Regions from separate parts of the Paenibacillus glucanolyticus genome, predicted to be linked through region 2. Evidence: predicted binding sites of a transcription regulator. Region 2 holds the regulator's gene; each other region holds the start of a gene.
What was found. The regulator Rex, encoded in region 2, represses fermentation and respiration genes when NADH is low (regulators of the CRP and FNR family bind a similar motif). The targets are predictions, from matches to a motif close to TTGTGAAATATTTCACAA.

Region 1 (7,951 bases), 1.0 Mb from region 2:
GCAAGATAGCGCTACTTTTTAAACGCAAAGAAACCAATCTTTGGTAAAATAGAGATGTGATTCACCTTTTACGATAGCAGCAGCAGGGAGGACGGGGAAAATGAATAACAACAGCTTTCATACATCCAACAAGCACGCCAGTGTGATCCTGAACAGCTACCTGAGATGGACAGGAAAGTCGCTTCTTGATGATTCAGTTGAATCAGGTGCAGAATCAGAAGTACTGTTCCGGGCTCCGCTCGTCGTACTGTCCCATGGAACAGAGCCGGACCCGATTTTGAACTATGGTAATCAGAGGGCGCTTGAATTGTGGGAAGTAAACAGGGAGACCTTCACCCAAACGCCCTCGAGGCTAACGGCAGAACCGATGGAGCGCGAGGAACGCGCGGTCTTCCTGAAAGCTGTCAGTGAAAATGGATATGTCGATAATTATACAGGTATTCGCATTTCCAGCACCGGCAGAAGATTCTATATCATGCAGGCGACGGTATGGAATCTTACAGACGATAACGATGTATTTCATGGACAAGCTGCTGCTTTTCGTCAATTTCGTTACATAGAATGAAAGAAGCATATGACGTTATGGCCACAATAGCTGTGACTTGAAGAAGGAGGAATAAGCTTTTCCTTCATTGACTATAGAATTTTAATGTTAGTTAGTGATGATGTTCTGAGAATTAAGGGGATACCAGGGTTACCGCATCAATTTTCAATATGTTTGTCGTCCATAAATAATATTCAGAAATGAGGAACCGTTATGGAGGAGCAAGATGGTCGTGTATCAAATGATACCACCGTGGAATCTATCAAAAGTTTAACAGATAAAGATGCGAAGACTTTCTTGAACCTTATATACGCAGTTTTGAAAGATAACACGAGTCCTAAAGAACAATTGATTTCAAATGTATTGTCCATTTATGAGAAGCAAATACCGAGAGTGGTTAAAGCAAGACAGAATCGTAATGATGGATCAAGCTGATAGATATAAAAGCCGTATAAGTTACACCTAAAGAAGAGGCTGGACTCTCTCACAAGGCGTTCAAAACCGGTAGTCGTGAGACGCACGATCTACGGAACGGATTTTACTGTCGCAGCAACTTTTCTAAGATCTATGTGTTACTATTGTAGTATTGAACTTTACATTAAGTGGGTGATCATTACTTGAAGATTAAGAAATGGAAAAATGCAATTGCCGTTATACTTATGATATCCGTACTTTTACCGCTGGGAGCACAAAAATCGGATGCGGCTTCGAAGTACGTTGAACTGGAGTTGCAATGGGAAGACGGCCGAATCTCTCATATTGAGACGCTGCTTAAGGACGGGGTTACTTACGCAAGTTTTTTCTCACTCGGCAGTGCGGCAGGTCTGCTGTGGAAGATGGAAGGTGACGATGTGGCCGTTCTGACAAGGGATCAGAAACGCATTGTTGTACACATGGGCAGCAAAATTGCTGAAGTTGATGGTCGAAAAGTGGATATGGGCAGAGAGCCTGTGTGGTATATCAGTCACCTTTATGTGCCGATTCAATTTCTCGCATCTGCTCTGGATGGGGAAGTGGCTAATCGTGACACAAAGACGGGGAAGGTAACCGTGACTGGACTCCACAATTATACGGATACTTTCTATGGCAGCATGATGGGATACAGCTATGTGATTCGTGCAGCAAGAGGGGATCTTGAGATTACTAATGCTGTTACGGGACAAAAGAATTCGATTCCGCTAGGCATCAAGGACATTAATGTGAATACTCACGATCTCAGCTTACAATTCAAGCGGACTCCCGAAAATTTACTTATTGTAATCATTGAGTATTCTAATCGAAAGACTGGAGAATATGATCTGTATGCATTAGTATTTAAGAATAAAGGGCTAATTCGCAAATCTGTTGCTCACGGGTTAATGGAGCAGCATGAATGGTTGAAGTCGGACGGCACCATTCAACTCATTGATGATCACAATATACGTATGATTGACGATGGAAGCGGCAATGTACTTGAAGTGATTGCTCGGTAACGTTGGACAACAAGAACATAAAGACTCTAAAAGTCGCTTAATATGCGACTTTTTTTGAGGCTCCATAAAAAGAAGAGGGCTATGGGAACAAGGTGTTCAAGTCCCAAATCCATAAAAAAATTTGGCGCTTTAGCCTTTCTACTCTTTTTATTTTTGTACCTAATGGGTAATAAGATGATGTTGGCTCTGATGGGAGGGATACGCGCATTACCACGTATGAGGGAGATGAATCAATAGCTCCTTCGAGTGCATTCTGTATTTTTCACCAAGTTGTCAGAAAGAGTTGACCCTTTCTTGAACGTTTAGGGACGAAGACGTGTCAGTGATTGATTTGCTAGGAGACAAAGATATAATAATTTTAACTATTAGGTTTCATCTAGTCATATAAATGCATGTAGTACCAGGTTTATACAGGCTCGCAAGATCTCGCTTCAGTCGGGCAAACGGCAGTCAAACGAAGCAACCAACGTATTGCCCAACACAGTGCTGTCATTTACGTTACTTTGTGAAAAAATTCTCTTTTTATATAACAGAGATCGAGGAACGATTCATAAAACGCAGCTTGCAGCGATGTCGCTAAAGCCTATCCAAACCTGATATTGAATGCAGCCCAACGGGTGGCAGGCCTAATCCAAAGTTTAATTTATCACAATAATGGAACAGAGTTTAAAAGGAGGCAGTATAAAATGGCAATTGATACGGTAATGTGGAGCAGGCTGGTGACAGGTATGACACTCGCATTCCACGTTATTTTTGCGACACTTGGAGTCGGTATACCCTTAATGATCGCTATTGCAGAGTTCATCGGGATTCGCAAGAAAGATCCCCATTATACACTGATGGCGAAGAGGTGGGCACGAGGTTTTGTCATTTCTGTCGCGGTTGGTGTCGTGACCGGCACCGTGATCTCCCTGCAGTTGGCTCTGGTGTGGCCGAACTTTATGAAGCTGGCTGGGAATGTCATTGCACTGCCATTATTCATGGAAGTGTTTGCGTTCTTTTTTGAGGCCATCTTCCTGGGCATTTATTTGTATACGTGGGATCGATTCAAAAATCCGTATATCCACTGGCTGCTGACCATTCCGATTGTGTTGGGCGCAGGCATGTCGGCTGTCTTCATTACAACGGTGAACGGATTCATGAACCAGCCTGGAGGCTTTGTGATGGAAGCAGGCCAATTCACGGCGGTTGACCCGGTGCAAGCGATGCTGAATACGGCAACGTTCTCCAAGGTGTTCCATGTATTAAGCTCGGCCTATTTGACAGGGGCAGCCCTGTTAGCCGGTATCGCAGCCTTTGCGATGCTGAGAAAAGGGGTATCCGCCTACCACAAAAAAGCCTTGAACCTCATGATGGCCGTTGTTTTACTGTTCGGGGTGCTGAACACGTTAGCCGGGGATGTGTCCGCCAAGTTTTTGGCTGAGCATCAGCCGGAGAAGCTTGCTGCGGCAGAGTGGCATTTTGAGACGGAAAGCGGCGCGGATTTGATTCTAATGGGATGGCTGAATGCAGAGCATGAAATTCTAGGGGCTCTTCACCTGCCGAAACTGCTCAGCTTCCTGGCCTTTGGAGACTTTAATGCAGAGGTAACGGGGCTGGAGGAATTTCCCCAGGACGAATGGCCGCCGCTTCTCGTTCATTACCTGTTTGATTTGATGGCCGGAATCGGATTTGCTCTGCTCGCTATTGCGGTGCTATATTTCCTGTTTGTGTTCTGGAAAAAACGCAATGAGCTTAACAAGTGGATGCTTCGCATTATCGCACTGGGCGCACCGCTTGCTTTCCTGGCTGTTGAGCTGGGCTGGTTCTATGCGGAAATTGGGCGACAGCCGTGGATTATCCGCGGGATTATGCGGGTGGAGGAAGCTGCTACGTCTTCACCGAATATAAGAATTTTATTCTTCGTTTTCTTGCTCCTGTACATCGTACTGGGCATCATGTGTGTAATCGTGTTAAGACGCTTGTTCAACAATAATCCGGCGGAAGTCGAGATGGAGAAATGGCTGAAGGAAAAGCCTGATCCATCTACGGAGAAGGGTGGTCCTGCATCATGAGTTACGAATTGATTGGCATCTCGGTGCTGTGGCTGTTCTTGTACGGCTATCTAATTATAGCCTCTATTGATTTCGGGGCGGGCTTCTTCGCTTTCTATGCACGCTTGACGAAGCAGGATCATCTGATTAATCGTTTGATCTCCCGTTATTTATCACCCGTTTGGGAGATCACGAATGTATTTTTTGTCTTTTTCTACATTGGTATCGTCGGATTTTTTCCGGACACGGCCTTTTATTATGGCTCCGCGCTGCTTGTTCCGGCCAGCATAGCCGTAATACTGCTTGCGATTCGCGGTTCGTTTTATGCTTTTGAAAATTACGGCTCCAAGAAAAACATTGTGTATCTGTTCCTATACGGAGCAACAGGTTTGCTTATTCCCGCTTCATTATCAGTGGCGCTAACGTTGTCTGAAGGCGGCTTTATCGTGAAGCAGGGGGAGACGGTTTCTCTGGATTACTGGGAGCTGTTTACCAATCCGTTATCGTGGAGCATTGTGGGACTCGCAATAGTGTCCGTGTTGTTCATTAGCGGCACATTTTTGACATTTTACGCTTCTCGGGCAGAGGATCATTCTGCGCTGAAGCTGATGCGGAATTATGCCCTGTTCTGGAGCACACCGACCATTATTCTCGCACTGACAGCATTTATTTATTTGGGTCAGCACAATGAGCGTCATTTTCAAAATATGATGGATTTATGGTGGCTGCTCGCGCTTTCCGTTGCTTTCTTCATGATTACGATGTGGCTGTTATACAACGGACGACGTTACGGTTTAGCTTTTATATGCGTCATGCTGCAATTTTTCTGTGCCTTTTTCGCTTACGGGATTGGGCAATACCCTTATATTCTTGATCCGTACATCACGATTCAGAGCAGCGCAACTTCACCGGCCATGGGCTTCGCACTGGTTGTTGTGTTTGTCGGTGGACTGCTCCTGTTGATCCCATCCCTTATTCTGGTGTTCCGACTATTCCTGTTTGATGCGGATTATGTAAAAGGGAAAAAATAAAGAGAATTGATCCATTACGGCTTGTAACAGGTTTCTATACAGGCCTATATATAAAGGAGGAGAGCTCTGTGAAGAGGAGATCCAGTCTGATTTCTCAGCAAATGTCTTCACAACGGAAAAGTATGACCCTCCTCGCGGTCATTTCGCTCGCGCTTGGTGTTGCTATTGTGAGTCAGGCTGGACTGCTTGCTGAAGCAGTCCAACGGGTTTTTGTAGAGAGTGCTTCCTTTTCATCGGTTGCCGTGCTGCTCGGCCTGCTTCTGGCTGTTATGGTTATACGCACATTGTTGTCGTATGGAAACGGTAAAGTTGGCTTGCGTATGGCTGCCACTGCGAAGACGAATATGCGAGCAGCTGTGCTGCAAAACTTGACCCATGCCTCCATGCCTTCAACCCTTCTTGGACAGACGGGAGGGAAGGTCAGTATTGCTCTGGATGCTGTGGATGAGGCTGACAGTTATTTCAGTCAGTACATGCCGCGTATGATGGAAGCTGCCATGATCCCGCTACTGATTCTGGTCGTTACATTTACCCAACATGCCAACACAGGTTTCATTATGCTGTTTACGGCTCCGTTTATCCCGTTGTTCATGATTCTGGTGGGGCTGAAAACGAAGAATAAATCCGAAGAAAAATATGCGCAGCTGGCCGAGTTTTCAGGTACGTTTCTGGATTCTCTGCAAGGGCTGGTGACGTTGAAACTATTTGGACGGGCCCGCCATCAGCAGCAGGAGATTGAACGCAGCAGTCTGGGCTACCGTGATGCCACGATGGGCATTTTGAAGATTGCGTTTACGAATACCTTCATGCTGGAATCGATCGTGATGCTAAGTATCGGTATTGTCGCGCTCGAACTGGCTATCCAGCTGCTCGTTTTCAAATCGATGACGTTCCATACTGCATTTCTCGTTCTGCTGCTCGTTCCCGAGTTTTACAGTCTGTTAAAGAACACGGGAACGGCCTTTCACAGCGGACGAACCAGTATGGGAGCGGTTCGCAAGGTGGAGCAGATGCTGGAGGAAACGGCAGGGGAGAGCTGGAACGCGAATGGCAATGAAGGAGAAGGTACATCCGAAGGAATCGACAAGATCGATAGTATGGACAGGGGCGTCAGCAAGATCAGCCCATCAGAGAGTGCTCATTTCGACCCAATTCACATGCCGCCATCGTTGGAACTGGACCATCTCCGGTTTCGATATGCTCCCGATTCTTTCGAGCTGGAGACTGGACGGATCACGCTGGGTCCGGGAGAACACATTGCCATTGTTGGCAAGAGTGGTTCCGGCAAAACGACTTTGCTCCATCTCATTGCAGGTTTGCTGAAACCAGCCTCGGGAACCGTACTGGTGAATGGAAGCCCACTCTCACAATACGATGAGAGCGCATGGTTCGAGTATGTTAGCTACATTACACAGCATCCGTATATTTTTGCAGGCACATTGGCTGAAAATATTGCAATTGGGGCTGGTGGAAACATCACCAGGGCTGAAATTGAGCGAGCGGCAGAGGAAGCCGGACTTGCCGCGCTTACCGCCCAATTGGAGCATGGATTTGATACCTTTGTGGGTGAAGGAGGCAGGGGGCTGTCCGGCGGGGAGAAGCAGCGGCTTGCTCTGGCACGCGCTTTTTTGAAGCGGCCTGCCATCATATTGTTTGATGAACCTACAGTTGGGCTCGATTTGCACACCGAGCGGGTACTGCAGCGCTCCATTGCCAAGCTGGCCAAGTCGGCTACGATGATAACGGTGGCTCACCGATTATATACAATCCAACAAGCCGACAAAATTTTGTATATGGACCGTGGAGTGCTGGTGGACGCCGGACGGCATGATGAGCTTCTGGAGCGTCTGCCCCAGTATGCCGAGATGGTTGATGTAGAGCGGAAAAGGGGGGATGACCATGAATGAGCTGGCTGTTCTGTCCAAAGCGATGATGCAGGAGCGCAAGGATATTGTCCTATCGATTTTGGGTGGTTTTATCGCTGGCATAGCCGGTGTGGCACTCTTTTCCGCGAGCGGTTATTTGATTTCGCAAACGGTATTTGCGCCACCGCTCTATACATTGATTGTGCTTACCTCGCTGGTCAAAATGCTGGGTCTGCTTCGGGCGGCAAGCCGTTATGGAGAACGCTTGTATTCTCACCGGGCGACGTTCTCCATGCTCAGCCGTTTGCGCACATCCTTTTTTGCCAAGTTAATTCCTTTAACGCCCGGTATACTGAACAAAAATCGAAGCGGGGATTTGCTTGCGCGGATCGTTGGGGATGTGGAAAGCCTGCAAAATTATTTTTTGCGTGTTGCTTATCCCCCGATCATGGTAGTCATGGTGTTTTTAGCAACGGTGTTGTTTACTTCTGCCTTTTCACTCTGGATTGCCCTTCTGTTTGTGCTGGGCATGCTGGTAACGGCATTCGTTGTACCGGGAATTGTTTTGCTCGGGCAGCGGAGAATCCATGGACGCGTTCGCGAGCAGCGGGCGCAGCTTTCCACGGAAGTCACCGAAGTGTTGTATGGTTTCCGGGATTTGAAAGTATACGGACAATTGGCACAGCGGGAGCAGCAGCTTCAGCAGGCTTCCTCAGCACTGGCGGCCGAGCAGCAGCGAGCAGCCGGGCACTTGCTGCGTGGGCAATCGATGCATGCTTTGGTTACGTTTCTCATTTCCTGGGGGGTGCTCGCGCAGGGTGCCTATTTAATAATGGACGGGGCGCTCGCCGGGGTGTTTCTGGCTATGCTGGTCATGGCCTCGTTAACCGTATTTGAAGAAGCGGCGGCAATGGCGACATTACCCGCGTATAAGGAGGATAGCGAACACGCAGCTAAACGACTGACGGAAACGGTTCAGTCCACCGCCGTGCAATCTTCGCAGCCA
Region 2 (7,951 bases):
GGCATCCTTAAACAGATCCCGGACACGACCGGCACCAACCCCGACATACATTTCAACAAACTCACTGCCGGATGCAGCAACAAAGATAGAATCCGTATAATGGGCAGCGGCTTTGGCCATCAGGGTCTTCCCTGTTCCCGGAGGCCCGGTAAGAAGAATGCCCTTCAACGGACGAATGCCAAATTTCTTGATATCTTCATGACGAATGAGAAAATCCAGAGCCTCGCGGAGTTCTTGCTTGGCATTATCCTGCCCGCCGATTTCTTCGAACGTCAGTTTGGCCGGTCCGCTCTTCTTTCGCTTGCGTTCATTACCAGCCCCCACCGCGATGCCGCCCTTCATCTTTGCAATAAACAGCAGCGTACCCACGAGTGCCGCAGCAATAAACAGAGGCACAACGTTGACGCCTACAAACACGAGGAATACCAACAAAACCGGGATAAAACCCAGCATGATCTCTTTAGCCAGTTTAGGCATGGTTCCAAACCCCCATTTTACCCGGTTGACGCGGCAAGATAATAAATTTACCAGACTTCCCATCCGACAAGCTGACATAAACATTGGTGTCATCAATGGTTGCTTTCGCTTTTAAGTTTGTGGACTCGCCAGCCAATTGCTCAAGCGAAGATTGGATATCGGTGTACTGCTTGTTGTCCATCGCTTCTGCAACGGATAACATCGCCTGCTCCCACCATTGGTCCAGCGCTTCCGAGGAATGCTCCTCCACCTGGATTTTCAGCTCACGCTGCCCAATTACAGATTTGCCTTCTTGCTTTATATGCTGCACAAGCCCCTGCAAATTCGTTTCCGGAGCCAGATCAAGTTTCAAAGTAACCGTATCCTGTTTAATATCTATATGAGAACTCTTCACACCATCATACTGCGAAACAACATTTGCTAGCGGGTTATGCTGTGCCATCTGCCGATACAGAAACCATCCACCAAAGAGGACCGATGCTGAGATCACGACAGTCAGCACGATAGGTACAATGCGTAGTTTCATGAAGTTCCTCCTTAAAATCTTATATAGTTTTTGTCTATCATTTTCTTTGTATATAATGACATGTAATAACGATATAATACGATGCATGTAGTTTGTATGCTTAATTTGTACAAATATGAGTATATCACATTTTATATACTTTTTCATGCGTATCTGTGAAAATATTTAGAACAGTTTTTCCATTTTATTTATTGTAAACGTTGTCAATTGATGTGAAAAAAAGAGGCATCCCGAAATTGATAGGGATGTCTCTCTTTACTTTTCTACTATTGATTTGGAAGAATAATGTCATTGCCGATCGGATTTCCATCTTGGAAACGATAGAATCGATAGCCCCGCTGACCATTGCTTTCGTACTGGAGCTGCCATACAAACTCATTTTCATACATACCCGGCAGCAATCTCTTAATGGTTGCTCCTGGCAAATCATTGTGAATCTGATCCAGTATCTGTGCTTCTGACATTCCGGAACTCAATAAGACTGACTGCACCGCATCGGCACCATCAACCGGTACATTATCATCGGTGAATTTCACCCAGACCATTCGGTCCTGATTGTCTTTATCCTTGCCGCTGACAACCCAGTAATTGTTGTCCTCGCCCCACACCGATTTATAGGTCTTTCCTGTCGAAACCAAACCGCCATGCTGTTTGGAAGCGTTGATTGCCATTCTCTCTTCATTCCAAGTGTCCTTCATGACATGCGAATAGTAGAGCTGCAGACCTAGCAGCAAGAGCAGCACTCCGGATACACTTAGCAATATCCACTTCGTTTTTTTCTTCAATCCGTCTTCCTCGCTCCCCTTGATTATTCCCTAGAGGGTTGTAAGACGCTCAAATGCAGACTGGGCTTCCCGGCGAATACGTTCCTCGTCGAGGGTAAGGCTGGCGCCATTTTTCACTACCTGCTTGCCGTCAACCCATACATGCTCTACATCCTTTGCACTGGCTGAATAGATCGCATGGGACACATAATCGGTTCGAGGAAGGAAGTGCGCCTGATCTGTATTCAACGCGATCATATCCGCCTTCATGCCGACGGCAAGTGTGCCTATATCTTCAATGAAAGCCGATTTGGCTCCATTCTCCGTACCCATCCGCAGTGCTTCGGCTGCTGGAATGGCCGTAGGATCACCGCTTACCCCTTTATGGATCAATGCAGCCAGACGCATCTCTTCAAACATATCCAGATTGTTATTGCTCGCTGGTCCGTCGGTACCCAGGGACACGGTAACGCCGGCTTTCAGGAGTGCAGGCACGCGCGCTATACCACTGGCAAGCTTCAGATTACTGCCTGGATTATGAGAGACCGCGACTTGATATTTAGCCAAAATCTCGATCTCTTCATCAGTCAAATGGACGGCGTGCGCCAGAAGTGTAGGACGAGAGAACATGCCCAGCTTCTCCAGATGCGCAACGGGACGGAGTCCGTAGTCATTCACATTCTGGGCCACTTCCGTGTCCGTTTCCGACATATGTGTATGCAGCGGCAGATTCAAATCATGGGATGCTTGGACGAATTTTTCAATTAGATCCGGTGGACACGTATACGGTGCATGCGGCGAGAGCATCGTTGTGATTCTGCCATCGGCTTTGCCGTGCCAGTCCTTCGCAAATGCAACCGCCTCATCCAGTTTTTGCTGCTGAACCTCAGGCGGACATAATCCGATAACGCCACGGGTCAGGACACCGCGCATTCCTGAATCCTCTACCACTTTAGCAACCTGGTCCATGTGATCATACATATCCACAAAAGTTGTGGTTCCGCCCTTGATCATCTCCAGCACGGAAAGAGAGGCTCCCCAGTAAACATCATCGGCCGTGAATTTGGCTTCCATCGGCCACATTTTTTCCTGCAGCCATACTTGCAGCGCCAAATCGTCTCCATAACCGCGGAGCAGTGACATGGCAGCATGTCCATGGGTATTTACCAAACCAGGCAGGAACAACAGATGTGTGCCGTCGATAATCTCGGTTCCTTCCTCTACCGGCGGCTGTTCCTCACCAAGATAGGTAATGCGGTCATTCTCAACAACCATGTATCCACGAAGAACGGATCTTCCATCCTCAAGCACAGCAAAAGTACCGTTCTTAACCATCCACTTCGTTGTCGTCATGTGAAGCTTCCTCCTTACCGTTGTCCAAATAATAAGCCAAGCTCTGCAAATCGGTTGTAAAATCGGCCGTATGAATACGGATATGAGGTGGAGCTTTCAGGATGGTTGGCGCAAAATTCAGAATCGCTTCGATGCCTGCTGCAATAAGCTGATTAGCTACGTTTTGCGCCTCAAAATCCGGAACGGTAATAATCCCGATACGAATGCCGTATTCATGTACGGTTTTCTCAAGCTCTTCCATCGGCTGAACCGTCAAGTTGTTGATTTTCATACCAACTTTGGGGGAATATGAATCGAAAATAGCCACAATCTTCATATTATCCTTCAGGAATGCATTGTAATTGGATAATGCATGTCCAAGATTACCGGCTCCAACCAATGCTACATTAATCTTCTGGTCCAGCTTCAGAATCTGGCGAATCTTCTCAATCAAATAGGAAACATCATATCCGATCCCTTTCCGTCCAAAATCACCGAAATACGCCAGGTCCTTACGAATTTGAGCAGGATTCAGATCCAGTTTCTGCCCCAGCTCCTGGGATGAAACAGTTGAGACCTCCCGCTTCTGAAGCTCATTCAAATAGCGCAAATATACAGGTAATCTGCGGACCACGGCTTCCGAAATTTTTTCCGATTTCATGCATGCTCCCCCTAGTAAAGGTTAATAACTACATCTCTTGCATTTTCATTCTTCGTTTAGCTATCATTCATCGGATTGGTTATCTGCCCCAACCTCGACCTCTTCCTGAAGCCATTCCGAGATGCGTGGAACAATTCCCTCTGTCGGCATATGCTCCATCTTAGGTCCTGGCAAGGAATATAAGAAATATTTCCCGTAATAGGATTCAATCACCCGGGTATCGTATACAATCACGATCCCTTTATCCTGTGCCGTCCGGACCAGGCGGCCAAACCCTTGCTTGAACCGAATAACCGCTTGCGGAACGGAAAGCTTCATGAAGGGGTTCTTTTTCTGCTGCTGCAGCAGTTCACTCTTGGCTTCCACCAGCGGATGATTCGGCGGCTGGAAAGGCAGCCGTACAATAGCAAGACAGGTCAACGCCTCGCCCGGAATGTCGACCCCTTCCCAGAAGGAGCTGGTGCCAAGGAGCACCGATGCGCTGCTCTCCTGGAAGCGTCGAATCAACTTGGTTCGACTGGTCCCGTCCATTCCTTGCCCCAGCACCGCAATGTCGCTTAATGCCAATGCTTCCTTCAGTGGCTCATGCACCTGACGCAGCATCCGGTAAGAGGTGAACAGAACGAGCATCCTTCCATGGGTAGCGATCGCCGTTTCGGCCAGTGACTGCACAAGTGTGTTCACAAAGAGGGCATCCCCGACCGATCCCTTCACGCTCGGAAAATCACGCGGAACGACAAGCAGCGCTTGTTCTCTGTAATTAAACGGAGACGGCAGCTGAACCGTGTTCAGATTACCGGCGTCAGCCGCTTCCTGAAGACCCAGATTCTCGATCATGAACTGGAACGATTTATCCACCGACAAGGTAGCCGATGTCAGAATGACGCTTTGTTTTTTATCAAAAAACAATTCCTTTAAATGAGTGCTTACATCAACAGGCACTGCATAGAGCTGCAGCGATTTACTGCGGAAATTGCCATTAGCCTCCATCCAGTATACCGTACCCTCATCATTAAGAGCCATGAAGGAGCGCAAGTCCTCACGGTGAGCGGCCAGGTCTTTAAACAGTCCGGACAGATCCGTAAGCAAGCTGTCTGCACTGTAATCATCCAGATCTTCCTTCATTTCAGCAATCAGCTTGTCACCCTTGCGCACAACGTCACCCAGGGTCACATGAATCTGATGCTCCAGCTCCGCCAGCGATTGCCAATCCTTCGGTTTCTTGAGAGGCGATAACCGAAGTGAGAATTGGCCCGCGTCTCCTGGAGATGCATCCCCGCGTTCCGGCAGCAGTGCAAACAGCTGATCGCTAAGACGATCCCAATTTTCTTTGGCCGTGATGAGATCTGGATACATACGGTCAATGACAGAAGACCATTCTACGGCCTTCTCATGCGGTGAAGCCTGAAGCAGCTGGCGAAGCGCGGGAAGCTGTCCGCTGCGGCTGTCCTTGTACATCCGGGTCAACGTATGCACAACCGTAAAATATTTCATTTGCAAGCCAAGGTGCTTGCCCGCAACGTCCTCAAGATGATGTGCTTCGTCAATGACGAGGCGTTCATAACTCGGCAGCAGCTGATGATTGGCTTTAACGTCAGTGAACAGCTTCGAATGGTTCGTAATGACCACGTCGGCAACGCTCGCTTCATGTTTGGCCCTGTGGTAGTAGCATTTGCGGAACCATGGGCAGGCACGTCCAAGACAGGAATCCGAATCGCTGGAGATCGTCTCCCAGAAATCTCCGCCACGGCCGCCGAGGTTCAGCTCTTCATCGTCGCCGTTTTCTGTCTGTGTCAGCCAGACCAGCATCTGTGCTGCAATGATCACATCTTCCTTCGGCGAATGAAAATCTCTTCTATTTATTTTATGTTCAAATTTTCTCAAACACAAATAATGTCCTCTCCCCTTAAAAATAGCTGCTTTAAAGGGAAAAGGAACAACCTGAGTGAGCAGCGGTATATCCCGGTCACGCAGCTGTTCTTGAAGATTGATTGTATGCGTGCTGACCATGACCTTCTGTTCCTGCTTCACACTTTGATAGATCGAAGGCAGCAAATAGCCGAGGGACTTCCCTGTTCCCGTGCCTGCTTCAATCAACAGATGTTTATTATCATCCAGTGCCTGCATCACTTCTTGGAACATCATATCCTGAGCGTCTCTGCTCTCGTAATGAGGCAGCGTTTCCTTCAGACGGTCCCGGACATCGCTCATGTACTGTTCGAAGCTCACATCAGCCAGTGGGTTCGGCTCCGATTCGTCCCTTGCGGGTGCAATATCGTTCCAATCATCAACAGCCAGCGCAAACTGGCGATAATACGTATGGGTATCTCCGCCCTGTACAGCTTGGAATTCCCGTTCCGCCCGGATTCCGTCAAAGAACCAGGCCAAATCGCTATCCTCATCAGCAAAAAGATCACTTAACCGTTGAATGGTCAAGAGCGGAAGCTCATCGATCTCCTCCAGACATTTCAGCAGCGCATAGGCCGTTGCAAGTGCATCGCTGTCCGCTTGATGCGGACGGTCATGCTCCAGGCCGAAATGGGAAGACACCATTCCAAGCTGATATGAAGAAAGCGAAGGGAAGCATATTTTCAAGAAGTGCATCGTATCTAGAATCCGACCGCTGAACGGTAAATAGCCACAGCGATCGAGTGCATTTTGCAAAAAATTAAAATCAAAAGCTACGTTATGCCCAACCAATACCACATCGTCGAGCATGGGCACAAGTTCCATCATCATTTCCTCTAGGGATGGAGCGTCCGCTACATCGCTGTCAGAAATACCGGTCAAACCGGTGATAAACGGAGGGATTGGAATCCCGGGATTGACATAAGTGCCGTACACGCGGGATATACTTCGATCCTCTTCGATGATGGCCAGTCCGACCTGAATAATCTCATCTGCAGACTGGTTGCCCGTGGTTTCAAAATCCAATACGGCAAATTTCATTCGACTAAATCCCTTTCCTCCAGACTAATTAACAGCATACCAGAAGTTGCGGGTTTTGAACATTCCGGGTAAAAAATCCCCTCACCCTCCCCTTCCTGCTTCACACGGCAAAAAGCGATGCCAAAGTCTCTTTAGAATGAGCTCTGGCATCGCTTCTTGTTAGGCTTTTTCTTCTACAGCAAAGAGATCAGTTGGCTGCCGTACTGAAGTTCACCGCGGTTCTTCTTGCAGACCTCCAGATTAATAATGGGATCGGGCAGAGTCGGATCGCTGTGAATTGCCAGTGCGAAATTTTCTTCGGCCTTCCCTTGTTGTCCATTCAATACCTCGATGCATCCAAGTGCATTGTAGATCATCGCCCGGAGCTTCTTGTTATCTGCCAGCGGCAGAATGGACATCAATACATCAGATGCCTGAGCTGTCTGCCCCATATAAAGATGGGACATCGCAATGTACAGCTTGATCAGAAGGCTCTCCGGAAATACCACAGCGGCAGCCCCAAACTGCTGTATTGCCGGCTGGAACATCAACAACTTGTAATAACCTTGGCCACGGATAAAAGCATCAAGCTGCAATTCAGGCGCTTCGGTCGGCGGAAAAACCGGGGGTGATACGGCATTTTCGCGGAAAATGGCCATCTTCTCTTCAAATTGGAGCCACTCCTCGATAATTGCTTCACTCATGCTTTTGAGCATGTTCCAGTTTTGTACCAGCGCCTGTTTTTGGGGACCTTGTGCAGAAGGGTAATGCTTCACAATTTCATCTAACATGTTGTTCATTTCAGCGAATACATGTTGAAACATAGCTGCATCCCACCCTTAGCGGAAAAATGAGATCAGTGCATCGACCTGAACTCATTTTCTGTAGAAGTCGGTCTTTTCATCCCTTTGGGCTTCCGTCACATTTTGGCTCTTAGAGAACCGCCGCGTGGACTTCGCGATACTCCGTCGTAACCGGCTTATTCATTTCGTCGACAATCACAACCGTAGGCGTATGATGGTCGTATTCCTCTTTGGACATCATGGCATAAGAAATGATAATTACATTGTCTCCAGGTTGAACAAGCCTTGCTGCGGCGCCGTTCAGGCATATAACCCCGCTACCGCGTTCGCCTTTGATAACGTACGTTTCCAAACGGGCGCCATTGTTATTGTTCACGATTTGAACTTTTTCATTCTCCAGCAAGTCTGCAGCCTCCATTAAATTTTCATCAATGGTAATGCTGCCCACATAATTCAGATT
Region 3 (7,951 bases), 290 kb from region 2:
CCCTGATATCTGCAGCGCCAGAGAGTAATAGTTGTTGCCAACCGTCGGACTGAACTCGATACTGGCCAGCGGGAAATAGGCGGACCAGCCGGCATCCGGCGAGCCTCCAATGACAAAGGAGATGTTGAACAGCATCGCACCGGCGAAGAATAGCCAGAAGCTGATTGCGTTCAGTTTAGGGAATGCTACGTCACGGGCACCGATCTGGAGCGGAATGATAACATTCATCAGACCGAAGATAAACGGCATGGCCATAAAGAGAATCATAATGACCCCGTGAGTTGTAAATACTTCGTTATAGTGCTGACCCGTCAGAAATTTCATCTCCGGTGCAGCGGTCTGCGCACGCATCATCAAGGCGTCAACGCCGCCGCGGAACAGCATGATCAAGGCACAGATGATATACATAACGCCAATTTTTTTGTGATCCACGGTGGTCAGCCATTCCCGCCACATATATCCCCACTTCTTGTAATAGGTCAAGCCGAAGAGGATTGCAAGCGAGACGAGAACAATACTCACCATGGCGCCGTAAATTAACGGATCACCGGTAACGAAAAATTCGTCCCATTTCATAAGAGCCTAGCTCCTTTCTGGATGTATGAAGTAGATCGGGTGAACAACGTTTCACTCACCGATTTAATGTCCATCATGTTGATGATTTGGGCTTTCTTCAGCCGGGAAGTTCGGCAGCGGCTCGTTCGGATCCACGTTCGTTTCGCTGTCAAATTCCGTTTCCTCCGTTGTAGCAGGATCCGGGTGGACGTCTTTATGGTCCTGATGCTCCTCATTGCCATTGACATCACCGCCATGGTGATGATCTTCGGAAGGCGGCGGGCTGAATTCAAGGTGCGTGTTGGAGAAGCTCATTCGACCGACATGCGCGGTTTCCAGCAGCTTCTTAAACTCATCTTCCTTCAGCTCAGGAGCAGTTTCCTTGACATCTTGAACCCACTTGTCATACTCGGTCGAAGACATTGCAAGCGCCTCGAACTCCATGTGTGCGAAGCCTTCGCCGTTGAAGTTCGCGTTACGGCCCATCATGGAGCCCGGTTCGTCCGCTACCATGTTAAGCTTCGTAATCATGTCGCTCATCGCATATTTCTGGCCATGAAGCTGAGGGATCCAGAAGCTTGAGATTGTACCGAATGAGTACAGACGGAATTCAATCGGGCGATGTGTTGGAATGTTAACGTAATTCACCGTTTCGATTCCTTCTTCCGGATAGCTGAAGTGCCATTTCCAGTTCGAAGAGGAAGCGTAGATGACTAGCGGCTCTTGGTTTTCATAGCCTTCCGGCACATTCTCTACGGCCACCGTCGTTTTGACGGTCACAACCGAGAGGACGGCAACAATCAGGATCGGAATGGCGGTCCATAATATTTCCAGCCATTTATTGCCCTCTTCATGTGGCGGTTCGTAACCTTCGTTGGATTTCTTCGCTCGATATTTGGTGAGCATGAAGATATAAAGCGCATAAACTACGGCCAATATTCCGACCATCATGAGAATGGAGAATATGATTGTATCGGATAGGGTTCTGGCAGCCGGTCCTTTCGGATCCAATACCGTGAGTGAGCTGCATCCCGATAAGAGCAAGGTGAAGCTTAATAACAATGCAAATAACGGCCCTCTTTTGTTCATGATGTACCCCTTTCCTTGAAACGGCTTCGTTCAAATGTTTCTAACACATCTATAGTAGAAAGTTCTGATTGGCTTTGCAAAACACATAAATTTGTATAATTTACATATAAATCCACATTCGTGTCAATGTGTGTAATTTTATGTGTTCAATTTGTTACAAAAGGATTGGTGTGTGAGGCAAATCATTGTAGTGGTGCGGTTTAATCGCAGTTCATACTTTGTTCAAATATTCACGAGTGTTACCAGTTTCGTCACAATTCCGGGCTGGTTTTTGCCTTTAATAGCCAATCTGGAGACAGCATAAATCCTAGTATTTATAAGGGTTTAGAGGTGTATGTATGTTTTTTCACAATGATAAAAGGAGCGATTTTTCATTTCCAGGATACCTATTTAACCAAGAGGCATGTATGTTCCTGTGCTATGATATAACTAAAAATTGGAACCGTTTTTTTGCTGGAAGCCTTCAACTCGTTGGCCGAAAGTGAGGGGATGATGTGCGATCGTTCTGGATATGGCTCTTATTTCTAATATCAAGCTGGGTATGTGCCTTCCTGCTTGAGGTTCAACATGTTAATTCTGACCCGTTGCCTTGGAGATTGGGGAGCATCTCTATTTTCTTCACAGCTTATTTTATAGCGCTGTTATGCCGGGCAAGGCCTGCAATGCTATTTGTCACACTGCTCGTTGCCTCGCTGTGGCCGATCGCACAGATGCTTTTAATCCCTATATTCTCCTGGTTTTCTCCATTATTGCGGGAAAAGCGGCCTATCGGCTTCCGGCCATTCAGGCCTGCGTCATTGGTATCGTTCTGGTTGTCGGCGCCATCATGCCGGATTTGTTAGGCTACCCCGGCTTTCCATCGCCGTTCCTGGTTCGATATTCGGTTATTCTCGCAATTGGGCTTGCTTTATTCCGTACCGTCTGGGCCCGTTATGAAGAGTCTTCGGTTCGGATATGAAACGCTGCTCAGCGAATATCGTAATATGAAACGCCGGATGAATCGAATTCGAAGTGGATTGAATTATTAAATCAAAGCGATTCGTTTGAATTCAGAATGCAGGACGAAAAAGCCGCAAGGACGAAGGTACGCGAGGGGCGAGCTGATCTCGCCGTCCCCTTTACGCCTGCTTGGTTGTAGAGCTCTTTGATAGGCATTTTGCAAATGATGGTGGTATTTATGATATTCCGTTATGGCTTCGGGTTCGATTTAGGTGACGGCTACAGCTTGCTGTTGATGGTCGTTGTGATTTATACGCTGACGATCGTAGCCTTATCTATGCTCATGGTTGGTATCCTGCAATCCCCGGAGCAGTTTAATACACTGTTTCCGTCAATCATTCCGATCATGCCCCTGATCAGCGGGGTCTATATGCCGTCAGGCACAATCACGAATCCGTTCAGGTGAATACAGGGCCTTCTCCCATGGTTGATGACCATGGAAGGGGCCTTTTCTTATGGTTATGTATGGAGACGGATAAGCTCGGCCAGTTTGATGAGTCCGCTCTCCAGTTGATTGCAGGAGGCATAGGCATAGGAAAGACGAAGATGCTGCTGGTCGCTGCGGTTATAGATATTACCGGGGTTCAACAGGATGCCCTCCTTCAGGGCTTGTTCAAATAAAGGACGTATGGAGATAGGTTTGGTGACGTGAAGCCAGATGTAGAACCCGCCTTGCGGTATGTTCCACTGGGCAATATCGTGGAAATATTGCTTGAGAATATCGAGCGTAAAATCTCTGCGACTCCTGAGCTCCGCTCGGATCTGCATGAGATGCAACTCATACATCCCGCTCGACAACCACTCGACGACTGCGTGCTGGGAAAGTGCGCTGGATCCGTAGTCGGTTTGCATTTTGATATCGGACAGCCGGTCGATTACCGGCTCAGGACCCACAATCCAGCCGATGCGAAGGCCGGGGCCAAGCGTCTTGGACATACTTCCCATGTAGAGCACAAGCCCTTGCTGGTCCAGCGCTTTCAGAGACGGCGGAGAGGGAGCATCAAACCACAAATCCCCGTACACATCATCCTCTATGATGGGCAGCCTTTCCCTTGCACATATTTGAAGCAGCTCCGTTCGCCGCCTGGAAGACATCAGCGTTCCGGTCGGATTATGAAAGGTAGGAATCGTGTAGAGCAGGGCAGCATTGTGTTGGCGCTTAAGTCTCCCGATCGATTCCGTTCTAATGCCGTGCTGATCCATAGGAATCCCATGCAGAAACATGCCTGCAGACTGAAACACATGAATCGAGTTCAGATAAGAGGGGTTCTCTACAAAGATGGCGGAGCCCTGGTACAGCAAGCCTAATGAGATGAGCTGCAATCCCTGCAGTCCACCGGAGATGATCAGAATGGATGACGGGGTGGCATGAATTCCTTTCTTTTTCAGATAGTCACTAATGATTTCTCTTAAGTAGAGGCTCCCCTTCGGCTCAGAATATCCCAAAGAGAGTTTGCTGGCCATGCTGCCGCTGAAGATCTCCCGCATCTGGCCAGTGGGAAGCAGCTCCGGCGAGAGCTCTCCTGTACCGAGCCGGATTATATCCGGATCGGTTTCCGAACGGTTGATCTGCTGGATCATATGGATGTTTGGCTGGTAGGAGCCGGATTTCACATACTGATTCCAATCTGGCGGAGGCGTGGCGGCTATTAAACTCCAGGTATTGTTGGCGATGACCGTCCCTTGTCCAACCTTGGATTGAATCAAGCCGTCCGCGGCAAGCTCGCCCAATGCATAAACGATGGTGCTTCGGTTTACCCCAAATTTGGCAGCAAGGTCTCTCTGCGTCGGAATCCGGGTCCCGACAGGCCATTCCCCGTTCATAATTCTGTTCTTCATGTAATTGTAGATCTGCTGATGCAGCGGTATGTCGGAGGACTTGTTTAATTTCCATTCTTCTGTCATAGGAAACTCGCTTTCGCCACGTATTTTGTTCATTATAATTCATTGGTTGGGTTTCGTGCCAACCAATTGGTTGGAGACGCTGCTGGGATCGACCCTTACAATGGTGAAAATATCCGCAGGAGGTTAGGTTTCATATGATAGGCGTTATCCTTCATGGGTTCATCCTGGCACTAGGTCTTATTCTTCCATTAGGTGTGCAAAATGTGTTCGTATTTAATCAGGGAGCGGTTCAGCCTCGCTTCGCTAAGGCGCTGCCCGTTATCATCACGGCGGCTCTGTGCGACACGCTGCTTATTTCCTTAGCCATTTTGGGCGTATCCGTGATCGTTCTGGAATATGACTGGATCCGAATGGTGTTGTTTACCTTCGGGATCGGATTCCTGGTTTACATGGGATTCGTAACATGGAAGACAAAACCTTCGGAGCAGCAACAGGAAGCTGCTCGTTCGTTTACGACGAAAAAGCAAATTGTTTTTGCCATATCCGTATCACTGCTGAATCCGCATGCCGTGCTGGACACGATGGGGGTTATAGGCACAAGCTCGCTGCAATATTCAGGTACGGACAAGGCCATATTTGCCATTGCATGCATTATTGTATCCTGGCTGTGGTTCCTGGGCCTTGGTATTGCTGGCAGGTCGGCGGGGAGACTGGATTCGTCGGGTAAGCTGTTACCCGTGATGAACAAGATTTCGGCATTGATTATGTGGGGAACAGCGGTTTATCTGGGGGTTGGTTTGATGGGCGGGCTGTGATTTTTTCTCTAAAGACGTTTATTCCTTTGTCCTTGGATCTCGTAACCTTTATAATGAGCCTAATTCTAGTCATGATCTATCAAAAAAAGGAATAAGGACGGTGGGTTATGGAATACAGGTTGGTAAAGGCTGACCCTAAGGCGTTCTCGAAATATTTTGCTACCTATTACAAAAATATCTGGTTTAGACCGAGCTGGGCGGAGTTTGCCAAGATTCTATCGGATTCGGACGATGGCTACTGGGTACTTTCAGGCGATGACAAAGCCGCGGGAGTTTATTTGAACAACGAATCTATCGGACTAGTATTCGGAATACCGCCGTATTCCATTACCTCTGAACTGATCAGAGAGGTCAAGAACCATGCCCTTCAATCTTGGAGTTTGGAGGAGCATGATCTTCATGCATACAATGTCCTTGATGAACAGGAGTTTGCTTTTCGGGAAGCGGATTTTGTACAGGTTGAATCCAGGCAGTGCATGATCCGGCCGACCGAACAGCTTGAAGCATCCTTCGATGTTAACTATATTGCGAGAGTACCTGCAAGAAAAGATATCTCTGAACTGGTTGAAGTGTTTAGGAAAGCTTATGCCAATGGTCCGGACGAACGGGAAGTCGAAGTCTATATGAATGATACAGTCCATTATTTTGATCAAATAGATCTCAAGCTGCTGCAGGCATCCTCTCTAATATATGATCGAGCATCTGAAGAAATGGCAGGTGTATGTTTGATTTCCTTATGGGAAGGGTTGCCCCTTGTCTACAGCATTGCAGTAACAGCTGAGCATCGAGGCAAAGGTTTGGCAGGCGCGATGCTGGAGAGGGCATTAACCGTTCTGGAGCCGCAGCACCCCCTGCTGCGCCTCTTTGTCACTTCGGGAAATCGAGCTGAGCAATTGTATAAGAATAAAGGCTTCCTCTCAGGAGGGGAATATCACCATTTGAAATACACCCTCAAGTAAGAATTCATATATGGTATGGTTTGGAAGTACGGTAAACTAGGGGTAGCTTGAGTCCAACTTTGATGAAGGAGGTATGGCGATGAAGATTTCGATTGGCGGTTATTCTTTTTTCAATACGTTCCTAGAGGGAAAGATGGATGTGTTCGGTTATCTGGAGACGGTGAAGTACCGGTATCGTATGGATGCGGTTGATCTGTGGAATGGTTTTTTTATTGATCGGAGCGACCCTGTATACAAACTTGCTGATGAGAGCTACATTCGTAAAATTAGAGAAGCGCTCGATGAGAAAGAGATGAGGGTGGTTAATTTTGCTGTAGATGGAGCACATCTATGGGATCCCGACCCGGACATCCGTCAGAAACTGTATGAAAATGCGCTTGTTCATCTGGATGCAGCTGAAATCTTAGGGGCTGAAACGGTGCGGATCGACACAGGCGGCAGTTATCAGGAATCGGAACCGATGTCGGACGAACAATTCGAATATACCGTCAAGCGCTATCAAGAATATGCGGATCGTGCTGCGGAACGGGGGTATCTCATCGGTCCTGAAAATCATATGGGCGCGTCCCTCTTGCCGCGAGAAATGAAACGGATTGCGGAAGAGGTCGATCATCCGGCATTCGGCTTTTTGCTTCATCTTGGCAGATGGAAAGCAGATGAGACTGCGGGGGATGAGATGGTTGCGCCATGGGCGGTACATACACATTTTGATGCGAGGACGGTGCTCCTTCCTGATGCGGAGGACAAGGTACGGAGTTTGCTTGCAGGTGGATACCGTGGTTACTGGGGTGTGGAATACAATGCGCCGGGAAACCAGTATGTGGAGATGGAATGGATGATTGGTGCCGTTAAACGAATCGTGAGTCTTGCCAGCAGGGTGGATGAGGTAAGATGCAAACCTTGAAAGGCTTGATTGCTGGCGGACCGAGGGGGCGTTATATGGCAGGAAAAAATGGAGTTGAAACACGCAGCGGACATGAGGGGCGTTATTTATTGGAATAGTGGGAGATATCGCGTTTATAACGCCGTATAACGTTATGGGTGTCCGTTAGATTGTAAAAGGTGCTCTTTTGGCCTCTATAGCAGCGGTCTGGTCCGTTAGATTCAGCGGGAGGTCGAACGAGAACATAAGTCATAATCTACCTGCCTAGGGCATCACCAAAAGCCGATTCCATTTAGAATCGGCTTTGCTGTGTTCACGGCTCCCGACAGCATGAGGATACTCTGAAGTCGACTTACTTGCTCCGTTTAAACGGGTTGTTGTACAGTTTATGCCGCATTTCCATGCCATCCATCGTGACAAGGCCCGAATCAATCTCATAGAAGCGAGTGAGGAGGTTGATAATGGTTGTTTTCCCAAAATAGTTACCTAGTTGTTAAACCATCCGCTTCAGCCTTATCAAAGGAAAAGAGGCTTGTGAAGCTCACATTACTTAAGAAAAACTTTAACTTTTCTCTACTTTTCCTTAAACTATATTTTTTAAGCTAGATAGACAAAGTTAGAGGGAGATGTTGAAGTTGAAGAAGGGTTTTATATTGCTTGTTATATTCCTGCTGGTCGGGTGTGAGTCCATTCTAACGAACGCCCCTAATGCGAATGATGCGAAGAACAAAGATGGGCAAGAAGCGAATGCCGATTCCGCCACTCGAAGTGACAACCACTCCGACGAGAACGATTCCAATATAGAG
Region 4 (7,951 bases), 2.8 Mb from region 2:
GAGTCGCTGGCCTAAGTCGCAGGATGGATGAAGAGCTGCTGATTACTCTGATTCTGTACAGCAACTGCAAGTTAGGTACAGCGCACGATAAGCGGGTTGGATGTTGGCTCAATCTGACATGGGGGTGCACATTCCTCCATCTCTAACGGACCTCAGAAGCGTTATTTGCGCTAACTATACTTTCTGGATTTCTGCTTTATTTAACATTCCGGCACACTCTCATGCACACCAGCTCCATCTCTAACGGACATCAGAAGCGTTACTTACGTTAATTAGCTTGATTTAACATTCCGGCATACTCTCATGCACACCAGCTCCATCTCTAACGGACTCCAGAAGCGTTATTTGTGCTAATTGGCTTCTATTGTAAACGTAACGGACACCAGCGTCGCTATGAGGCCAGATAAAAGGACATTTCCCATCAAATTGACTTAATAACGACTCTCAGGTCCGTTAGAATTCAAAAAAGCTAATTTTTCCGCCCAATAGCGTCTCTCCAGTCCGTTAGACCAGTCCACTGGGCTGGTGTACTCCTGGATGTGAGCTCAATCTGACATTAGGATGCACTTTGTGGATGGTTAGCTCAGCTCCATCCAACATTGGGGTACACTTTCTGGAAGCTAGCTTGATTTAACATTTCCTACACTCTCATGTACACCTGCTCCATCTAACGGACACCAGAAGCGTTATTTACGTTAATTACCTTGATTTGCCATTTCTGCACACTCATGCGCACAAGCTTCATCTCTAACGGACATCAGAAGCGTTATTTGTGCTAATTGGCTTCTATAGTGAACGTAACGGACACCAGCGGCGTTATGCAGCTTGATAGAAGGCCGATCCCCATTAAATGGGCTAAATAAGCCTCTCAGGTCCGTTAGAATTCAAAAAGCTAATTTTTCCGCCCAATAGCGTTTCTCCAGTCCGTTAGACCAGTCCACTGGGCTGGTGTCTTCTGAATGTGAGCTCAATCGGACATTAGGATGCACTTTGGAGCTCCATCCAACATTGGGGTACACTTTCTGGAAGCTAGCTTGATTTGCCATTTCGGCATACTCTCATGCACACCAGCTCCATCTAACGGACATCAGAAGCGTTATTTACGTTAATTAGCTTGATCTAACATTCCAAGCACACTCTCATGCACACCAGCTCCATCTCTAACGGACTCCAGAAGCGCTATTTGCGCTAATTAGCTTCTATTATGAACGTAACGGACACCAGCGTCGTTATGCAGCCCGATAGAAGGCCAATTCCCATCAGATTGGCTAAATAACGCCTATCAGGTCCGTTAGAATTCAAAAAGCTACTTTTTCCATCCAATAGCGTCTCTCCAGTCCGTTAGACAACCAGACAACCAACTGCCCTATAGTTCTAAAACGAGCGTACTTATCAACGGTTATTGGGTATTTCGGGTAAACAACGGTTTTCGGATAAATAACGGTGATCGGGTACAGCAGCATATTCCATAAAAAATAGCGGTGTATGGGTTTAATCCACACACCGCTATTTTGCGTACCCTTGCTCAGATTGAGCAGGCAAACTGCTCTAATCAAAGAATGTTGTCTGAACCAATAAACAGAGGGGCTCTAACGTCCGGCGGTTATTCCTATCATCCCAAGTGGTTTGACATCCTATCCTGTAAGGGTGATCTACTCGTAACCGGATGAGTCTCCTTTTGACAATGCGCTATGCCTGTATCCGTATATAGCGTAGATGACGACACCGAGTCCGATCCATACAATGAACCCGATCCAGGTAATCCACTGCAGCGTGGTCAGCAGATAGAGACAGCTGGCAACAGCAATCAAAGGCAGCCAAGGCACAAACGGCACGCGGAAGGTGCGTTTTAGATCCGGATGTGTTTTGCGCAGCACAATGATGCCGAGCGAGACGGTAATGAAGGCGAAAAGCGTGCCGATGCTGGCCAAATCCGCCAGGTTGCCAAGGGGGACAAAGCCGGACAGCAGGGCGATGCTGATACCGGACACCCAGGTGCTGAATTCCGGCGACTTCGTTTTCGGATTGACCGAGCTCATCCGTTTCGGCAGGAGTCCGTCCCGGCCGAGTGCATACAGCAGTCGGGACTGTCCGAACATGACACCCATCAGCACGGTGGTGAGTCCAGCTATGGCCCCCAGCGAGATGAAATAGGACATCCAGTCCTGCTCGATGTAGAGCAGCGCAAAGGCAACCGGGTCTTTCACATTGAGCAGGTTATATGGTACGAGTCCTGTCAGCACCGCGGTAACCGCAATATATAACACGGACACAATCAGCAGGGAACCCAGAATGCCGATCGGGAGGCTTTTCTGTGGATGCTTGACTTCTTCGGCTGCCGTTGCAATGACATCAAAACCCACGTAGGCGAGGAAGGCAATGGCCGCTCCCGTCATGACACCTTCCATGCCAAATGGCAGGAACGGCGTCCAGTTATCCGGTTCTACATAGAATATCCCCACGCCGATAAACAGCAGAATGACGGCAACTTTCAGATAAACCATGAAGGTGTTAAGCCTTGTCGATTCCTTGGCTCCGCGCGATACAATCCACGTGATCAGAAGCGCGATAAATACAGCGGGCACATCCACATAGGTACCGTTGGCCGGATTAAAGGCATTGGTTATCGCGGTTGGCAGATGTATCCCGAAGCCCGCGAGGATGCTCTGGACGTAACCGGACCAGCTGCTGGATACCAAAGCGCTGGCGAAGCCGTATTCCAGAAGCAGGTCCCAGCCCATCAGCCAGGCAAAACCTTCGCCAAAGGTTGAATAGCTGTACGTATATGCACTGCCCGCCACCGGTACGGTGGAGGCGAATTCTGCGTAGCAGAGTGCACAGAAGGCGCACACCAGCCCCGCCAGCAGGAACGAAACGATTAATCCCGGTCCGGCATGGGTTGCGGCGGTGACGCCGGTTAATACAAAAATTCCTGTTCCCACGATAGAACCCACGCCGAGGATGATAAGGTCCATGGCACTGAGTTGCTTTTTTAATGCGGATCGTACTTCCCCACCTTGCATATTAGGGATCGGCTTCTTGCGAAGCAGATTGTGTTTCAAGCTCATAAATGGAGTCTCCTAGATGTTTATTTAGATAGATTTCCCCGATGTGTGACCCATCCATTCGACATTATAAAGAAAAACGAATTTCTTTGAAAGGGGGAATGTCTCATCTGAAGGCTGTCCTCCCCTGATGGACACAAACGTGACATAATTCACGTTCAAGGTGATGAAGCTGCGTTACAATGAAGGTAAACGATAAATAGGAAACCAAGAGCTGCATCGGACATACGCAATAGAACGAATGCAGGAGAAATGAGGAAGAGACCATGGCCTACTACAAACCTGATCGCATCGCAGAAATTACCGTGGAGACCGGTGTAAAAAAAGCACGCAATTCCACCTTAAATGTTATGATACTCGGCTTTTTGGCAGGGGCATTCATTGCGCTCGGCTTTCTGCTGGATATCCGCGTTATCGCCGGAGCATCTCCGGCCTGGGGAGGGATTGCCGGTTTTATAGGTGCGGCAGTATTCCCGGTCGGGCTTATTCTGGTATTGCTTGCAGGCGGAGAACTGCTGACGGGCAACATGATGGCGGTGTCCTTGGCCAGATTCAAGCAGCGGATTTCCACCAAGGAACTGATCCGGAATTTAGCGCTTGTCACGGTAAGCAACTTGGCGGGGGCATTGTTTGTTGCCTATTTCTTTGGCCATGTGACCGGGCTGACAGGCAGCGGCGTATATTTGGAGAAGCTGGTTGATATGGCAGGTCATAAGCTGGACGACAGCTTCCTGCAGGCGTTCTTGTCCGGCATCGGGTGCAACTGGCTTGTTGCGCTTGCCGTATGGCTCTCCTACGGATCGGATCAGATGAGCGGCAAAATTCTGGGGATCTGGTTTCCGACCATGGCTTTTGTAGCCATCGGCTTTCAGCACGTGGTGGCAAATATGTTCCTGATCCCGGCAGCGATATTCGAAGGTTATTACAGCTGGGGTCAGTATTTTATGAACTTCGTTCCGGTATGGCTTGGCAATTTTGTGGGCGGCTCGCTGTTTGTGGCCGCTGCTTACGGGTCTGTTTACTTGAAGAATAGCAATAGGGCGGAGGAGGTATCCGGCATTCACCATGACGCCGCAGCCGTGACAACGACTCCTGCTGCTGGAAGTCCTCCTGAGGTTCATTCAGCACAGCAGGTATCATAATAAATCCAGTATCGATTGCAGAAAATCGCGGGCACCAAGGGAACGTCTACCATAAAAAGCAAATTCGCCATGCCGGTCTCGGGGGAGGAGACACGGCATGGCGAATTTTTTGGGAGTGGTCCATGATTTGGCAAGGAAGAGAAAGGGTCTGGGTTCCTCTTCTTTGCTCTTGATAGGAATATACCCGGCAGGGAGAAGCGTGAATCACCCTATTTAGAAAAAAATGTATGACTTTACTGGAACCCTGATGTTCTTTTAAGATAAGGGATAGGATGCAGCCGAGCAGAAGGGGGAAATGGACGAAATGACTCAAGACATGATTCAGCAGGAAAATGGCATATTTCCAGGGGTATGTCCGTTGGATTGTCCCGATACATGCGGCCTGCTGCTGCATAAAGAGAACGGGAAAATCGTCAAGGTTACCGGAGATCCCGACCATCCGGTTACGCAAGGAGCCATCTGCAATAAAGTCCGCAATATGGCACACCGGGTATACCATCCGGAGCGTGTGCTCTATCCGATGCGGAGGGTAGGCGCCAAGGGAGAGGGAGCTTTCGAACGAATCAGCTGGGATGAAGCGGTTCAGGAGATTACGGCGCGCTACAAGGGACTGATCGAGGAACACGGCTCCGAGAGCATTCTGCCTTACAGCTTCTACGGCAACATGGGCATATTGAGCGTGGACGGCATGGATCGGAGATTCTTCAACAGGCTGGGTGCCAGTCGGCTGAAGCAGTCCATCTGCAATTCGGCAGGCAGTGAAGGCTGGAAGTCCGTCATGGGCTTTAACGGAGGCACCGTGCCTGAGGTCACGGTGCTGGCTGACGTCATTATCGTCTGGGGCGGCAACATCGTCAGCACCAATATGCACCAGGTGGTGCTCGCAGAGAAAGCGCGCAAGTCCGGTGCAAAGGTCATTGTCATTGATGTTCATAAAAATCAGACCGGGCAATGGGCGGATTGGTTCATTCCGCTGTTTCCGGGCACGGATGCGGCCCTGGCCGTCGGTATCATGCACATTATGTTTCGTGATGGCATGGTGAATGAGGAGTTCCTCCAGCACTATACCCTGGGTTATGAGGAGCTGCGCGAGCATGTGAGAACATACACGCCGGCGTATGTGTCTTCCATTACCGGCGTTTCGGCTGAGGATATCGAGAAGCTGGCTGAGTTGTATGGCCGAGCCCAGGTGTCTTATATCCACATCGGAAACGGACTTCAGCATCACGATAATGGCGGATTGACGGTACGCAGCATAGCGGCGCTTCCTGCCTTGACCGGACAATGGCTCAAGCGGGGCGGAGGTGCCTCCAAGTCGAATGGCGGCTATAACAGTATGGACAGCGATGCACTGGAGCGCCCGGATCTGAGACCGAATCCCGAGGCCCGAACCATCAACATGAACCGGATTGGCGAGGCGCTTGCGATGACCGAGCATCCGATTAAGTCCGTGTTCGTTTATTGCAGCAATCCGCTCGTTGTCGCTCCAGATACGGAGCGGGTGCGCGAAGGTTTTGCACGGGAAGATCTGTTTACCGTTGTACATGACCTGTTTATGACGGACACAGCGAAATATGCAGATATCGTGCTTCCGGCAACCTCTTCATTTGAGAATACGGATCTGTTCAGTTCCTATTGGCATCAGTACATCCAGCTTCAGGAGCCGGTCATTCCGGCGCTTGGGGAGAGCAAGAGCAATGTGGAGCTGTTTTCGTTGCTGGGACGGGCCATGGGTTTCAATGAGCCTGCTTTCTATGAGACAGAAGAAGAGATGATTGCAAGGGCGCTCGACTATCCGGACAACCCTTATCTGAACGGCGTTACCTTGGACAAGCTGAAAGCGCACCGCCACGTGAAGCTCGACATGACCCCGCTGGAGACGTATCTGGACCGTCTGCCGACGCCTTCCGGCCGGATTGAGCTGTATTCGGCACAGCTGGAAGCAGCCGGTCTTCCGCCTCTTCCGACTTACGTGCCATTGAAGGAAGGATATGATGGCGTGAGGCGAGGCCGCGGGCATCAATATCCGCTGATGTTCATCTCCCCGCCGAATCACAATTTCCTGAATTCAACCTTTGCGAATGTGGAGAAACATCAGAAGCTGGAGAAGGAGCCCGCACTGCAGATCCATCCGGAGGATGCAGCGGAGCGCGGGTTACAGGATGGAGATATGGTTACGGTATATAATGACCGCGGAACCTATGAGGTCCGGGCGAAGGTAACGGATAAAATGCTGCCGGGCACCGTGGTCAGTCAAGGCTTGTGGTGGGAAGGCGAAGGCCGGAAGCAGCGTGCTAACGCCCTTACGCCGGACAGGCTGTCCGACATGGGCGAAGGGGCCACCTTTTTCTCGACGGTAGTCGAGGTCAGGGCTAAAGAGAAGGGTATCTAAAAGATGAATACGAGACTGTCTTGAAGGTCTATATGACCTGAAGGCAGTCTTTTTTTATAGATAAGAAAGTGGGGGCTGAAAGTGATAACACATTCCGGTGGAAGTATAAAAAATCGGGGTTTTGTTATATAGCTTGAATAAATTTCCATAGGTAGAATGGTACTAAGTCAATTGCAAGCGGTTTCGGAATGGCAGAAATTCAGAGACCCGGCATGCGTTTAGATCAATTCGTAACGGGAGGATAAATATGCCGCAAGCTACTGCAGAACAGCAATCACCCATTTCCCGGCAGCCCAAAGTTCACAGTAAAAGTTTCCTCAGACGCTTGATGAAGCAATGGGATGTTCAGCTCATGGTGTTACCCGGGGTCATTCTGGTTTTCATTTTTGCCTATATGCCCATGTATGGCGTAATAACCGGTTTTATGGATTATAACCTGTTCACCGGATCAAGGATTTGGGATAACCCGTGGGTCGGTTTTAAGCATTTCGAAGCCTTTTTTGCCGCCCCCGAGTTTGAGAGGATTTTGCGCAACACGATTGTCATCAGCCTGTTGAAGTTCGTTATCGGATTTCCGGCACCGATCATACTGGCGCTTTTACTGAACGAAGTTCGCCATATGTTGTTCAAAAGAGTGATTCAAACGATCACGTATCTGCCCTATTTCTTATCGTGGGTCATCGTTGCGGGGTTTGCCACCGCCTTGCTATCCACGGAAAACGGAAGCATCAATATTTTGCTGGAGCGCATAGGGGCCATTGATGAACCGATCAATTTTCTCTCGTTGAAAGAATATTTCTGGTCGATCCTCATTTCGGCTAACGTATGGAAGGATATCGGATTTAACTCGATTGTATTCCTGGCTGCGATTGCAAGCATTGATCCTGCTCTGTACGAGGCTGCAGATATCGACGGGGCAAGCAAGGCGAAGCAGGTCTACTTGATTACGCTTCCCTCGATTATGCCGGTAGTCATTATCTTTATGATTCTTGCCATCGGCAACTTGCTCAACGCAGGCTTTGAGGACATCTTGCTCCTGGCATCCAATCCTGTGCTAAGGCCGGTATCTGATGTGATTGATACGTATGTCTATCGGGTAGGCTTGGGGTCACATCGCTATTCTTATGCGGTTGCTATCGGATTGTTCAAGGCAATCATCAGTGTAGGACTGCTAACGATCGCGAACTATCTGGCTCGAAGATCTGGTAACAGCTTATGGTAAGAATCAGCAGCCCTCAGGAGGTACGGCATGTTAAAAAGAATTAGCTTTGGTGACAAGGTCATGCTCATTGTGGTATACGCGTTGCTCAGTCTACTCGCCTTCACGGCACTCTATCCGTTCTGGAATGCGG

Region 1: the regulator Rex is predicted to act here: its motif matches at 2,520-2,537, upstream of WDY75_RS15145 (cytochrome ubiquinol oxidase subunit I).
Region 3: the regulator Rex is predicted to act here: its motif matches at 1,863-1,880, upstream of qoxA (cytochrome aa3 quinol oxidase subunit II).
Region 4: the regulator Rex is predicted to act here: its motif matches at 3,206-3,223, upstream of WDY75_RS01685 (formate/nitrite transporter family protein).

What each region holds. Positions count from the first base shown of each region.
Region 1 covers NZ_CP147845.1:3,179,294-3,187,244, forward strand. The annotation lists gene WDY75_RS15130 (MEKHLA domain-containing protein) at 101-565, shown strand; gene WDY75_RS15135 (hypothetical protein) at 758-979, shown strand; gene WDY75_RS15140 (stalk domain-containing protein) at 1,162-2,016, shown strand; gene WDY75_RS15145 (cytochrome ubiquinol oxidase subunit I) at 2,703-4,070, shown strand; gene WDY75_RS15150 (cytochrome d ubiquinol oxidase subunit II) at 4,067-5,080, shown strand; gene cydD (thiol reductant ABC exporter subunit CydD) at 5,149-6,987, shown strand; gene cydC (thiol reductant ABC exporter subunit CydC) at 6,980-7,951, shown strand, end outside.
Region 2 covers NZ_CP147845.1:4,226,741-4,234,691, forward strand. The annotation lists gene WDY75_RS19745 (AAA family ATPase) at 1-477, opposite strand, end outside; gene WDY75_RS19750 (hypothetical protein) at 470-1,003, opposite strand; gene WDY75_RS19755 (DUF5590 domain-containing protein) at 1,270-1,788, opposite strand; gene WDY75_RS19760 (amidohydrolase) at 1,819-3,120, opposite strand; gene WDY75_RS19765 (redox-sensing transcriptional repressor Rex) at 3,095-3,760, opposite strand; gene dinG (ATP-dependent DNA helicase DinG) at 3,824-6,709, opposite strand; gene WDY75_RS19775 (hypothetical protein) at 6,883-7,512, opposite strand; gene panD (aspartate 1-decarboxylase) at 7,622-7,951, opposite strand, start outside.
Region 3 covers NZ_CP147845.1:3,939,736-3,947,686, reverse strand. The annotation lists gene qoxB (cytochrome aa3 quinol oxidase subunit I) at 1-576, opposite strand, end outside; gene qoxA (cytochrome aa3 quinol oxidase subunit II) at 640-1,644, opposite strand; gene WDY75_RS18470 (hypothetical protein) at 2,339-2,602, shown strand; gene WDY75_RS18465 (hypothetical protein) at 2,822-3,049, shown strand; gene WDY75_RS18460 (PLP-dependent aminotransferase family protein) at 3,103-4,548, opposite strand; gene WDY75_RS18455 (LysE/ArgO family amino acid transporter) at 4,683-5,303, shown strand; gene WDY75_RS18450 (GNAT family N-acetyltransferase) at 5,411-6,262, shown strand; gene WDY75_RS18445 (sugar phosphate isomerase/epimerase family protein) at 6,342-7,166, shown strand; gene WDY75_RS18440 (D-alanyl-D-alanine carboxypeptidase family protein) at 7,781-7,951, shown strand, end outside.
Region 4 covers NZ_CP147845.1:374,444-382,394, forward strand. The annotation lists gene WDY75_RS01680 (amino acid permease) at 1,653-3,068, opposite strand; gene WDY75_RS01685 (formate/nitrite transporter family protein) at 3,332-4,207, shown strand; gene WDY75_RS01690 (molybdopterin-dependent oxidoreductase) at 4,512-6,599, shown strand; gene WDY75_RS01695 (ABC transporter permease) at 6,847-7,821, shown strand; gene WDY75_RS01700 (carbohydrate ABC transporter permease) at 7,849-7,951, shown strand, end outside.